DNA from 2 places in the Paenibacillus sp. CAU 1782 genome. Region 1 is predicted to be linked to the other one. Evidence: predicted binding sites of a transcription regulator. Region 1 holds the regulator's gene; the other holds the start of a gene.
What was found. The regulator LexA, encoded in region 1, represses DNA repair genes until DNA is damaged. The targets are predictions, from matches to a motif close to CGAACATATGTTCG.
Positions count from the first base shown of each region.

Region 2: the regulator LexA is predicted to act here: its motif matches at 2,721-2,734, upstream of recA (recombinase RecA).

Region 1 is NZ_JBTOLL010000001.1:879,236-886,294, reverse strand. It holds gene ACX93W_RS04330 (GMC family oxidoreductase N-terminal domain-containing protein) at 1-1,038, shown strand, start outside; gene ACX93W_RS04325 (hypothetical protein) at 1,113-2,105, shown strand; gene ACX93W_RS04320 (hypothetical protein) at 2,375-2,854, shown strand; gene ACX93W_RS04315 (hypothetical protein) at 2,941-3,222, opposite strand; gene lexA (transcriptional repressor LexA) at 3,373-3,993, opposite strand; gene ACX93W_RS04305 (LysM peptidoglycan-binding domain-containing protein) at 4,273-4,548, shown strand; gene ACX93W_RS04300 (DUF896 domain-containing protein) at 4,760-4,954, shown strand; gene ACX93W_RS04295 (aldo/keto reductase) at 4,976-5,965, shown strand; gene ACX93W_RS04290 (hypothetical protein) at 6,150-6,578, shown strand; gene ACX93W_RS04285 (HAD family hydrolase) at 6,600-7,059, shown strand, end outside.
Region 2 is NZ_JBTOLL010000001.1:599,515-606,573, reverse strand. It holds gene rny (ribonuclease Y) at 1-615, opposite strand, end outside; gene ACX93W_RS03095 (regulatory protein RecX) at 803-1,504, opposite strand; gene recA (recombinase RecA) at 1,602-2,651, opposite strand; gene ACX93W_RS03085 (competence/damage-inducible protein A) at 2,987-4,234, opposite strand; gene pgsA (CDP-diacylglycerol--glycerol-3-phosphate 3-phosphatidyltransferase) at 4,345-4,920, opposite strand; gene ACX93W_RS03075 (YajQ family cyclic di-GMP-binding protein) at 5,089-5,580, opposite strand; gene ACX93W_RS03070 (RodZ domain-containing protein) at 5,616-6,512, opposite strand; gene ACX93W_RS03065 (DUF3388 domain-containing protein) at 6,592-7,059, opposite strand, start outside.

The DNA.
Region 1 (7,059 bases):
GGGAACTGCGTAAACGGATGCAGCGTAGGGCCCTCCGTTGACCGGATTGCCAAAAGAAGCACGCTGGTCAGCTATGTGCCGCTGGCGCTTAAGACAGGCCGTGTAGCCATTCGCCCAAATTCTTTTGTCATAAAAGTGCTGACCGAAGCCGATGCCCAAGGAGGAGTTCGGACAAGCGGCGTTTTGTTCAGGGATACATGGTCTGGCGAGATCGGCGAGTTGTCGGCTAAAGTGGTGGTCATGGCCGCAGGTTGTATCGAATCGCCGCGCTTATGGCTGAACTCCGATCTTCCGCACAATGATTGGGTGGGCAGGGGTTTGACCAATCATTGCTTCGACTGGGTTGGCGGCGTATTCGACGAACGGGATTTGCTTCGGGTGATGGGCGTAAACCAGGTGTATCCTTATGCGGGACATACATCGGGCGCGCGGGTCGACATACCGGGCATCGGGATTTTCCAGGTTTCTTGCCTTAGCCCCGGACTGATGTCTTATTTGACCTACGGCTTCAGCGAGGCTGGATACAACGCCTTAAATCCCCCTGCGAAAGGCGAACCTTGGGATATTCGAGGCATGGTCGCAGGTCCTCAACTGAAAGAGCTCATGATGAATTACACAAGAACGATGACGATGCTGCTGCTTACAGACGATGAAACGTTGTACCACAACCGGGTGGAGGTAGATCCGCTGCTCAGGGATGAAAACGGCCCGATTCCGGTTATCCATTACACGCCAAGCGCCAAAACGTTGAAGCGGCGCGATCAATTGGCCAGATATGCGTCAGAGACGCTGCAGCAAGCGGGCGCCCGCTCCATTATCCGCTCAGATACGCCTTTTTCCTTTATGCTTCATCTGGAAAGTACGATGAGAATAGGACACGTGGTAGATGTCAATTGCGAAGCCTACCAAGTCAAACGGCTGTTTATTGCGGATAATAGCGTCCATTACAATGGAATAGGCGGCCCGAATCCGACTCTGACGACGCAAGCTTTGGCCACGAGAACAGCTGAGAAAATCGCATTCCTCTACTTTTCTTAGGAGCGCCATAGTTGGAAGCTGGTTTATTATAGTATACTTCTAGTGACCAGAGTTTGACTGAGAGGGGACAGGAAATGGCCTATTGGACGAAATCGGTTTTTTCGGACTTGCCTGCGGCGGCGAAGGATGCATGGCTGAAAGAGCTTGTGCAGGCGCTGCCTGGCGGGTTTTCTTATAAAGGACTTGCGTCTTTTGAAAGGTTTGGAACTGCTCTGGAAACGGGAGTATATCTCTATGGAGATAGAGAGTTTGTTTATGTTCCGGGAGATGCGGTGACGCTTGGCTGGGAGGACTGGCAAGAAGGAATGGACGAAGACACGGAGGAGGAATTCCGGGCTACGTTGGATGAATACGATGTGGAGGATGGCACCGCCTTTTTGAAAAGCATGATGTCCCCGGTCCGCAAGGCTGACATTCCGCCGATGCTGGTTGAACGTTACGCGCGCGGAATTGGCTGGATCGAGGTTGCCGAGCAGGATGAGGAAGCCTATGACTACGAGGATTTTCACGAGGAGCTGGAAAAGTTCAAAACCTCCGGCTATAACGAATATACGTGCTACAACAGCTTCAAATTTGTTCGGGAACAAGACGCCGTAAGATGTTATCTTTTTGATGAAGAATTGACTTATGGAGGGCTTGTTGAAGAGCTTTCATCAGAAGGTTTTTCGCTGCCTAACGAGGATCAGTGGGAATACCTGTACGGCGGCGGCTGCCGCACCCTGTTTCCATGGGGAGACAGCTTTGATTACAGCCTGCGGGTAAAATATTTCGGCGACGAGGATGGGGCGGACTCAGCCGGCAAGGAGAAAGGATATGACCTTGAGAAGCCAAACGGATTCGGGCTTTGTTTTGCAGGCGATCCTTATCAATATGAGCTGATCTCGGGAGAAACCTCCTTTTTGCTCAAGGGCGGAGACGGCGGCGGGATGGTATGCGGCGGTACGGGCTTGCTAATGGGGTATTTGCCGGCCGTTGCCCCGTATTACCGCGATCCGTATGGGCAAGAGCTGGAGTGGGAGGACCTGTTTGATCATATGAATATCAGGAGAATCATTGTCCTGAAGTAAGGGACAACGTATGTTTATCCCTTTAACGTCATCGTTAAGCAAAATAATGCCAAGAACAGGTTGGAGAAATCCAGGCCTGTTTTTTTTGGGCCGGGTAGGGATATTTTAGTGGTTGCAAGGAAATGATGAATCATATAGAATGAGAACAAATGTTCTGTTTATGGAGCCGGTTAACAATCGTGGCAGGACATCGTAATGAAGTCATTACGGGACCGCATTCGCTCTGCTGCTGCGAGCAGAGGCGGACGGCACAAAACGGGGGGCTTTGAATGAGCAAGCTTGACGGAAACGAAAGATGGAAATCCAAGATGCTTTTGACGGAACATCAGGAGCAGCATGACCAGCGTGGCCAAATTCCCGTTAGCGGCCGTCCTGGATTAGAGGAATTGACCATGATACGCGACTACATTATGTTTCCGCATATCATTGCAATGCTGCAGAAGGGGATGGAGCATATCCGCGTGTCGCGGCTTCCCCTCAAGGACCTGAACATTCGTTGTCTTGAAATATTTATGTTGCGTACAACGGATGAATATTATGACCTGAAGCGATCTCTGAAACGGCGTAACATTAAAGTGTTTACGGATGAAACCGGGGACGGAATTCTGTATCACCGCTATTTGTGCCGGGGATACGAAGAGCGGTTTGGCATTGCGCGGGAAGCGCTGCGGATGGAGATCAGCAATAAAATGACTCAATACATTGAGGAACTGGGAGAACAGCTGCGGGCGCCCAAACGGGAAGGGTAAGAAATACAACAGGAGGGACGGGCGGCCCCGCCATTCATACGCACAAATGATGGACCATCTCTTGCGAGATGGTTTTTGCTTTTTCTTTATTTATTTGCTTGATACAGCTCGAGTGAGACGTTTTCCGACTCCTCATGATCGGGCAACTGGGAATAAAACATCCCATAGAGCAAGGCATATTTCTCATCATCGGAATCGGAGTGAATTTCTATGTATTCACCATAGGTGGTGTCAATGCTAAAATAGCGAAGCTGCGTAATGATTTCGCCGCTATCCGACTTTATCGTCTCCGAGTCGTAAGCAACGGACTGGATCTCGTCCAGGTTTACTTTGTGATCCAGAATTGCTGGCAGTTGGTCTATCATCATTGCCCTCCTTATGTAGACAAAAAGCGCAAGTCCTAAGGAAATGCTGCAATGCATCCCGAAACCTGCGCTTTATATTGTAGAATAGGTTAACATCTTGCTCACCCCGCTAAACGTCTCCAAAAGAATTCAGAGAGAGGTGCTGGTCGCACTTCAGTGAATGTCGCGGAACAATCCGATTACTTTACCCAGAATGGTCACATTAGGCAGCAGAATCGGTTTCATGGAAGCATTCTCGGGCTGCAGGCGAATGTGATCCCTCTCTTTGTAGAACGTTTTGACGGTAGCCTCGTCGTCCTCCGTCATCGCAACCACGATTTCGCCGTTGTTGGCCGTTTGCTGCTGTCGCACAATCACATAGTCGCCGTTATGTATGCCGGCTTCAATCATGCTGTCGCCAATAACATTAAGAATAAAAACGTTGCTGTCCCCTACATAATGGGAAGGAAGCGGGAAATAATCCTCTATATTCTCCGTCGCCGTAATGGGCAGGCCTGCGGTAACTTTGCCCACGATTGGCACCTGCGCTACGGGAAGCGGAATGACGTTGTCATTGGGATCCTGGTTAAGGATTTCGATCGCGCGAGGCTTCGTGGGGTCGCGGCGGATAAAACCCTTCTTTTCCAAACGGTCCAGATGGCCGTGTACCGTGGAGCTGGAGAGCAATCCGACAGCTTCGGCAATTTCTCGTACGGACGGGGGATAACCCTTATCCTTGACTTCCTGCTTGATAAAATCAAGAATCGAATTTTGTCGCTTGGAAATCTTCGACACTTCCATCATCTCCATTCATGCTTATTGTGACAAATTATAGCACAGAACCGAGGTTCGTACAAACATAAGTTCTCAAGCACAAAAGTTCGCATTTTGTATTGACCGCAAACATTTGTTCGTGTTATCTTAAAAACAGAACAAACGTTTGGGGTGCTGAATATGCTAATGATGAGTTCAAGCAATAGCTCTTACAAGTCCATTCATGTTATGAACGCTATAGGAAAGACACAGGAGAAGATCTCCGGTCTCCGGCAGGTTGCCAATTGGATTAGAGGCCACATGCTGAAAGCTATTGTCAGCGCGGTATTATTTGCGGTGTTGTCCACATGCTTTCTGATTGCCGTGACCAATGCTTTGCCGGAAACGGTTGCGGAACCTTCCGGTAACGAAATTGTAATTGCAGTGGGCAGCGGCGACACTCTCTGGGGCATTGCCGGTCGCCATAGCGACGGGGGTCAGGATATCCGGTATGTCGTACACATGATTAAGGAACGGAACGGCTTGCAGACCTCTGCCATCATGCCTGGCCAAAGGCTCATACTTCCTGAATTATAAGTAAGGATCACTTTGTCTCATCGCGCTTCCTTCATATCCCATTAGTCATAGATAGCAATAAGGCCTGTTGCGTTACGCAGGCCTTATTGCTTTTTTATTTGTATGCTTTCAAAGGCTTGCAGAGGTCGCTTATACCTTGACAATGAGGCGCTGGAAGTGTCAAAGTAAGGAGAAGTGATTTTTGCAGCATGACCGGAGGGAGCAGAGAGTAATGGATATTGACAAGTTGATTGCCAGAATTAATGAATTGTCGCGCAAGAACAAAACGGTAGGACTAAGCGATGAAGAAACAAAAGAGCGTGACGAGCTGCGCCAGCAATACCTGAATAATTTCAAACAGAATTTCAGGCAGCAGCTGGACACTATTAAATATGTAGAAGACGAAGAAAACAACATCACGCATTAAGTTTGGAGGGCGGTTTAACCGATGAACTACCATTTGCTAGGGAAAAGCGGGCTTGCAGTATCCGAATTGTGTCTGGGAACGATGACTTTCGGCAATACGACCAGCGAAGGCGATTCTATAGAAATGATTCACCGGTTTCTGGACAAGGGCGGCAATTTTCTGGATACGGCAAACGTTTATGTTAACGGGCGTTCGGAGGAAATTGTCGGAAAGGCCATACAAGGCAAGCGTTCGGAGGTAGTGCTGGCTACCAAGGTTCGGATGGTAACCTCGCCTCACGTAAACGGGGCTGGTTTGTCGCGCAAACACATCATGGACGAGGTCGATGCCAGCCTCAGGCGGCTTCAGACGGATTATATCGATCTTTATCAGGTTCATGCCTGGGATCAGGCGACGCCGATCGAAGAGACGCTGCGAAGTTTGGATGATCTGGTTACGTCGGGCAAAGTTCGCTACATTGGCTGCTCCAACTTTTTTGCATGGCAGCTGATGAAAAGCCTGGCTTGCAGCGATGTCAACCGTTACGTTCGGTTTGTATCGCTCCAGCCGCAATACAGCCTTGTCAGCCGGCAGATGGATAGGGAAATGATGCCGCTTTGCCTGGAGGAAAAGGTTGGCCTCATTCCTTGGGCTCCGCTTGGAGGCGGTTTCCTGACGGGAAGATACGGGCGCGAGGAGCCGACGGAAGGCCGTTTAACGGCAAAAGCGGGTGAAAGCTCGTGGCAATATCGGAATACCGAACGTAATTTTTACATACTGGATACGCTGCTGGACGCGGCCCGTCAGGTGGGAAAAACGCCTGCCCAAACCGCGCTTAATTGGCTGCTGGGGAAAGAAGGAATCGTTTCGCCGATTTTTGGCGCCAGCACGTTGGCTCAGTTTGAGGATAATATCGGGGCTGCGGGCTGGGAACTGCCCCAGGAGCTATGGGACAAGCTGGATCAGGCCAGCGCCCTGCCCCAGGACTATCCGGATCGTTTTATCGAGAAATTCCGCCGTCCCTTGCTATAAGGTCTAATCGTTCGAGTTCAAAGGTTCGGTTTTCCGACATAGGCAAGAGGCAGGCTCCGGCTGCCGGAAAGAGCAGCATGTATAATAATGAAGCGGAGGAATGGCAGTGTCACGCTCATGGGAACGCAAAGTACGTAAAAATATGAGTACCATTAATAAAGCAAGGAAGAAACAGGGTCACAGCATGATGACTCCCAGCGCGGAGAAGATTGACCGTTTTACCGGGCGCAATATCATTATGCCTGTTATGCTGCTGCTGTTTGTAGGGGCTTACAATGTTCTCATGCAAACCGATCCTAATTTCCAGGGCGGGGCAATGTATTGGACAACCTTAATTGCCTATATCGCGCTGGCGGCGCTGTTTTTCTTCCGTCGTCCTTATTTGAACGTTGGCAAGGATTATGTGCAATCGCGCCGCTTTACGGGCGACAAAAGGGTCAAGGCTGCCGATATTGAGCGGATTACCGTGTTGAAAGGTTATGTTGTCGTAAGACCGAAAAAAGGCGGAGGCTGGACTTTTTCGCGTTTGCTGAACCGTTTCAAAACGGATGATATGGCGGCAAGGCTGGAATCGTTTGCTGCAGCGCACGGTATCGAATTTGAGCAAAAATAAAAAATGGGAGTGTAGGGGAACATGGCTAAAAAAGCGGTATTATTTGACTTGGACGATACGTTGCTGTGGGATGACCGCAGCGTAAAGGAAGCTTTCCACGCAACTTGCGAGGCAGGCGCGGCTGAAGCCGGGGTTGATGGGGCAGAGCTTGAGGAAGCCGTTCGCAAGGAAGCGAGAGCGCTTTACGAGTCCTATGAGACGTTTCCGTTTACAAAAATGATCGGCATCAATCCTTTCGAGGGGCTTTGGGCTAACTTTACCGCTGGCGAACAGGAGGAGTTCCGCAAGCTTCAAGCGCTGGCTCCAGGCTACCGCAAGGCTGCATGGACGCTTGGACTCAAAGCGCTTGGCGTAGACAATGAAGAGCTTGGGGCAAAACTTGCGGAGCAGTTTCCAGCCGAGCGCCGGAAACGCCCGTTGGTCTATGATGAAACGTTTGCCGTTTTGGATGCTCTTAAGGGCAAGTACAGCCTGCTTCTGC
Region 2 (7,059 bases), 280 kb from region 1:
CGTTTCTGCCACATGATCGGCCGCACAACGCTGAATCGCCAATGAAATAATATCACGCGCTTTTTTGTCGGCTTCTTCCTTAGCCTGCTGCTCGATCTCTTTGATCATTTGCGCGGTTTCATGGCGTACTTCCTGCTCGACGTTGGTCAAAATAATCGACTTGGCGTCTTCCATTGTCAAGCTGGATATACGTTCCAGTTCGCTTTGCTGTTGTTTGTAAATACTGTCAATCTGTTCCTGGGTTTCTTCGATTCGTTTTTCCTTGTTGGCTACAGTTTCTTCTTTGCGTTCCAAAGTTTCCAACTTTTTATCCAGCGACTCTTCCTTTTGTAGCAGCCGTCTTTCTAAACGCTGTACTTCGTTGCGCCGCTCGCGAATGTCCTTTTCAGCTTCTGTACGGAGTCTGTGGACTTCGTCTTTCGCCTCAAGCACCGTTTCTTTTTTCTGTGCTTCTGCGTCCTTTTTTGCGTTTTCCACAATTTGAACCGCGGCTTGCTCAGCACTTGAAATTTTTGCCTCGGCAATCGACTTTCGAGTAAAATAACCAATCCCAAAGAAAATTGCGCCAACAAGGATGCAAACGAGGATGAAGATCCAGGTGTTGATGTCTCCCATCTTGTTCACCTCCTTGCCGCATACACCAAGGCATTGCTTGGGATGATATTTGGTTTTAACCGGCTTCCATACCGTTTCATCGTACACATTTTGACGAAAATAATACTTTTGAATCAACTTTTGGAAGAAAAATCGATTCAGCCGTAAAGGATTACACTTTCATTTTATCTTTTCATAAAAACAGTTGTCAAGCAAAAGCCCCATCTTCTTCCTCAGGTGAAGAATGGTCTGGCTCCCAGCTTACACCCTTCAAAGCTTCTCGCACAATATGAGAAGGAAATCCCCGACGAAGCAAAAAGGCGGTCAGCTTATTTTTCCGGTCGCGAAGCTCGCCTTTTACGGAACGGCTTTTTTTAAGAGCCAGCTTTTGGGCTGCCTCCAGCTCGCTGCTTTCATCCATTTGGGACAATGCGGCAGACGCAAGTTCCTTTGGCACGCCTCTCTGCTGAAGCTCCTGTCTGATCATCAGGCGTCCCTTTAAACCGGAGTTCATCCGGCTTGCAGCAAATTGCTTTGCATACTCTTCATCATCTACCAGATTTTCATTTTCTAAACGGTCAAGCGCATGCTCGATATGCTGTTCATCCATTTCCTTGCGTTGCAAATATTGCTTTAGCTGGTTTCGGGTCCTCGGCTTTGCTCCAAGATAACGCAAGCCCAAGCTATATGCCTGATGCTGCAGGTCCTTGATGACGATTTCTTCAATTAGCTCCGGGGTAACCACGCTGCCCTTAAACAATCGGTAGGCCACCATGATATCTTCATGCAGGGACAATAGAAGTTTTCCCTCAGCGGCGTACAGCAGATACCTGTTCCTTGCTTCTTTGTCCACTCGCACAGTTATAATTTCCAACTCTTCTTCGCTTGCGTTCTGAAGATTTTGACTCAAAACTTGTTTTCGCTCCTTCCACTGCCATTACAACATCAATGACACAAAAAGCCTCGCCACTCTTGGTAGAGCAGCGAAGCTTCCTATGTTTTATCCGTTATTCCACTTCTTCAAAATCCTCATCCTCTTCGTCCTGTGAGAAGTTGGCAGGTGTTGCCGTTGCGGACAAATTGCTTGCATCGCGAATTCTCTTCTCGATGACAGCTGAAATCTCCGTATGCTCCTTCAAAAACTGCTTGGCATTTTCACGGCCTTGTCCAAGACGTTCTCCGTCGTAGGAAAACCATGCGCCGCTTTTTTGTACGATGTCCATCTCTACACCGATATCAACCAAGCTGCCTTCTTTGGAAATGCCTTCGCCATACATAATATCAATCTCCGCTTGCTTGAACGGCGGAGCCACTTTGTTCTTAACGACCTTGATTCGAGTACGGTTGCCGACCATATCGTTGCCTTGCTTGAGCGTCTCGACACGGCGAACATCCAGACGTACGCTGGAGTAGAATTTAAGGGCTCTTCCGCCCGGCGTTGTTTCCGGGTTGCCGAACATAACGCCAACCTTCTCGCGAAGCTGGTTAATAAAGATCGCGATCGTTTTGGATTTGGAGATGGCACCGGACAACTTCCGCAGTGCTTGCGACATAAGGCGTGCTTGCAAACCTACGTGGGAGTCGCCCATATCTCCTTCGATTTCAGCTTTTGGCACAAGTGCCGCTACGGAGTCAATAACGATGATGTCAACAGCTCCGCTGCGTACCAGCGCTTCCGCAATTTCTAGCGCCTGCTCGCCGGTATCCGGCTGCGAAAGAAGCAATTCATCGATGTTGACGCCAAGCTTGCTGGCATACAGTGGATCAAGCGCATGCTCCGCATCGATAAAAGCAGCTTGTCCGCCAATGCGTTGCACCTCTGCGATAGCATGGAGAGCAACCGTTGTTTTACCAGAAGATTCAGGTCCGTAAACTTCTACAACTCTTCCTCGCGGCAAACCGCCGATTCCAAGTGCAATATCTAGGGCAAGGGAGCCGCTGGGCACGGTCTCAACCTGCATATGAGTTGATTCACCCAATTTCATAATGGAGCCTTTGCCAAATTGCTTCTCAATTTGACGAAGGGCGTTGTCCAAAGCTGCGCGACGATCCGCCAACACACTCACATCCTTCACGATTTATATTGATATCATAACTCATTTCCGAAGCTTTGCCAATCCTTTTTTCGAACAAACATTCGTATTTTTTATTGCGGATGAAACAGCCCTCTAAACGGCCGGAAAAAACAGCCGCCGCAAAAGCAGGCTTCATTCATCGCCCCCGCGTTCCCCCATTCCGCAAAGTTTGTAGTGCCTGAATTCCGAATGGCACGCTGCCTGATAGATTGAGAATGAACATAAAAAAACCGCAGCAAAGTAATCTTCGCCACGGTTCTTCCGATCAACTATTGTCCATTATACGCCATGATTCTTCATTTGACAACCTCATTTACTTAAGCCCGCAGCGCCAGCCACAGCCTGTAAAGCGCCGCTTTGACGGCTCTCAGTCTGATCATGGAGCGTCCGCCGCTCATCTGGACCTTATGGACAACGGTTTCTTTGTCCCGCTCCGCTATAGCGAAATAAACAAGCCCTACAGGCTTGCCCTCCGATTCCGCCGGGCCCGCCACTCCAGTCAAGGATACGCCAAAATCGGCATCGCAGATTCTGCGCACGTTTTCCGCCATAAGCGCGGCCGTGGATTCGCTGATTGCGCCGGGAGCGCCTTCTCCCTCCAGCTGCGACATAGGGATGCCCAGCAGCTGGTGCTTCATCGCGTTGGTGTATGTAACCACGCCCCCGACAAACTCCCCGCTGCTGCCCGGCACGTTCGTCACCAGCTCTGCGAACAGTCCTCCGCTGCAGCTCTCAGCGCTTGCCAGACGCCTTCCGGATGTCCGCAGCAGCTGCACGATCTCCGCTTCGATCGGAACGTCCTGCTGGGCGTATAGATGCTCTCCGACGCGTTCGGTGATGAGATCGACGGCTTTTTGAATCCGCTCGTCGGCTTCCTGCGAAGTCGCCGCTTTTGTAGAGACGCGAATGGATACTTCGCCCTCCTTCGCATACGGCGCCAGGGTAGGATCGTTTTGCCCCTCGATCAAATCCAGCAGCTTGGCTTCCAGATTGGATTCTCCAATACCTGCAAATTTGAGCAGACGGGAGAATAGAGGACGCTCTTCGCCCAGCATGGAGCGAAGCCAGTCCTGAGTAGGACCTTCCAGCATGGGAACCATCTCTCTAGGCGGTCCCGGAAGAAGCACGTACAACGTTCCATCCTGCTCCAGCGCGTTTCCGACCGCCAGCCCCGTTGTATTTTCGAGTGGGTGGCTGCCTTGCAGCATATGGGCTTGCCTGCGATTGCTTTCGACCATATCCATGCCCCGCGAAGAGAACAGATTCCGTATAGCGTCCATGGACGGCTCATGCATGATCAGCTCCCGACCCAGGTAGTCGGCCAGCACATCTTTTGTCAGGTCATCCTGAGTCGGACCCAGGCCGCCTGTGAAAACAAGGAGATCCGCGCGGCTCCGGCCGATCTCGATGGCTTGCCTCAGCCTTGCGGCATTATCGCCTACAACCGTCTGAAAATATACATCAATGCCAAGCTCCGCCAATTTCAGCGACAACGCCTGAGCATTCGTGTTGACAATTTGACCCAACAGCAATTCCGTTCCAACCGCAATAATTTCAGCTTTCATCCACTTGCTCCTCCTCTTGGTTCTGGCAGTTTTTCTCGATGGAAAAGCACTTCTCCGTCCTGCGGAAAAGTGCTCTTAAAGATTCGCTCGCCTTTAATAACGGTTAAGCCTTATTCAACCGGTATCAGTTTTTTGTTTTTCATAAAATAGTCAAAACCGGAATAAAGCGTGATGGCCGCTGCAACCCAACTGGAGATGATGTCGAACGGAAAATCAAATAACGCAAACGGGAAATTGTTAAGCAGCAAAGCGATGATCATCGTAATTTGAATGGCCGTTTTCCATTTGCCCCATTTGCTCGCCGCCATGACCGTGCCTTCCAGAAGCGCGATCTGACGCAAGCCGGTAACTGCAAATTCGCGGCTGATAATAATGATGGCGATTAACGCATTCAACTTGTCCATCTCTACCAGCGAAATGAGCACGGCAGCAACCAGGAGTTTGTCGGCTAGCGGATCCAGCAATTTGCCCAGATTGGTAACGATTTTGTTTTTTCGGGCAATGTAGCCGTCCAATCCATCTGTGCTTGCCGCTACGATAAAAATAATCGCGGCTACTAATTGATTATATGTAATCGTATAGTCAGAAATGGAAAACGAGCCCAAATTAACATTGATCAGCAAAAAAAACATAATGACCGGCACCAAAAAAATACGAGCCAGCGTTATACGGTTGGCTAAATTCACTTACATTCCCTCCCCGGAACATTCAAACCAGCATACAGACTCTGTACCGCCGCATATGGGGGCGGACCTGCATATTGTCCCCGGGCTGACATTTCCGGAAGCACGGGCAATTCCCGCAGCAGTCTTTTCTTCAAACATCCCATTCACTTCCAGTTTCTGCAAAATTGATTAACGGTAGTTGGTAAACTGAAGCTCCACAGGCAAATCCGCTCCGCGCAACATGGCAATGATAGCCTGCAGATCATCCCGGCTTTTTCCCGTAACGCGAATTTGGTCGCCTTGAATCTGACTTTTTACTTTTATCTTGGAATCACGGATCATCGTATTGATTTTTTTGGCAACGTCCTGCTCAATGCCTTGTCTGAGCTTGATACGCTGGCGCACTGTGCCGCCGGAAGCCCCTTCAATCTTTCCAAAATCCATATTTTTGATCGGAACGCCACGCTTGACCATTTTGGATTGCAAAATATCCACTACGCTTTTAAGCTTGTAGTCATCGTCGGAGCCAACCACAATATCCTCTTTTTCAAGCGAAATGCTGCTTTTGCTTCCTTTGAAATCAAACCGCGTTTCGATTTCTCGTTCCGCTTGAGTAATTGCATTTCCTAACTCCTGCATATCCACTTTGGATACAATATCAAAAAAACTTTCCGAGCTCATGCTTCACTCTCCGTTTCCATGCCTTTATTTATTCATTATTCCGCTGTTTGCGTTCCTTCGGGAGATTCCGCTCCTTCAGGCTCGGCAATTAGCGGCTGGAGCAACAATTTTTTGGATGCGGCTCTGTCGCCGTCGGGCACCAGCACCCCGTTAACCGTAATTTCCGTAAAATCGGAACGGCCAACGTTAATGTAAAGCGGTCCGGTCAAATCGTATTCCTGAACGGCTCCGTCTTCGGCATTTGCGTAATACAGCTTTTCGCCGCCAGCGCTTCCGGTCCGCACCTCGACCCAGTTTCTGCCGCCTGTTACCTTCAGCTGCACTTTAAAGGTGCCGCCTGCCGGTCCGATATCGAATTGATCCGCTTTGCCTACCTTGCTGCTGAACGTAACGGTAGTCGGCGATTGAGTAGGCTCCGGCGTAGCGGAAGGCGAAACCGAAGGCGTTGCCCCGCTGCCGCTGCCGCTGCTATTATCCGGCGGAGGGCTTGCATTGTCCGTAATCGGCGTCTCCTCCAGCTTATTGGTATCGGTGTCGTCTTTATTGATCACGTAGAACCAAATCAGGATGACAATCAGAATAAGAAAACTCCACATGAGCAGATTAAAGCCGAATCTGCCCAGCCGGTCGGAGGTTTGAGCTTTGATGCGACGGGGCTTTCGGGCCGGAATCGGCTCCGCATTTTGCTCCACGGGAGCAGCAGGAACCTCATGCTGATATAAACGCAGCACTTCATCGGGATCCAGACCAACCGCTTCCGAATAATTTTTCACAAATGCGCGCACGTAAAAAGTTCCCGGCAACACGCGATAATCCCCGGATTCAATTGCTTCCAGGTACCTTTTTCTTATTTTCGTCAGTTCCTGTATGTCTTCCAGCGATAAGCCCCGCTCTTCCCGCGCTTTGCGAAGCAACGCGCCTAAATCAGACATGAAAAAGCCTCCTTTCCAAGCGTAAGCGGCGGAGTGCGCCATTACGCTCTCCCTCCCGCTTCGCAAGCATCAATCCATATTAAAAATCGTCAGAATAATGTGCGGTAAACGTCTCGTATGTAATCTCTTCATCCGGCGTATTGCGCAGCTCCACGATTAGATCAAAATGACTATAGTCATAATGCGATTCCTTAATGAAAATATCGGGATGTTCAATCACTTTAGTGGAAGGCATTGACATAATTTCCTGCAGCAGAGCATAGTGACGCTCGTTGGAGCGAATAGTGCTTACGATCCCGTCAATGATAAAAATATTGTTTGGCTGCATTTCCTCTTCCGAAAGCTGGCTGCGCACCGTTTGGCGAAGCAGCGTAGAGGATACAAAAGTCCATCTCTTGTTGGAGCAAACGCTTCCCGCAATGATGGATTCCGTTTTGCCTACTCTCGGCATGCCGCGCAAGCCAATGACGTGATTGCCGTCCCTTTTGAAAATTTCGCCCAAGAAATCAACAAGCAGACCCAACTCGTCACGCGTAAACCGGAACGT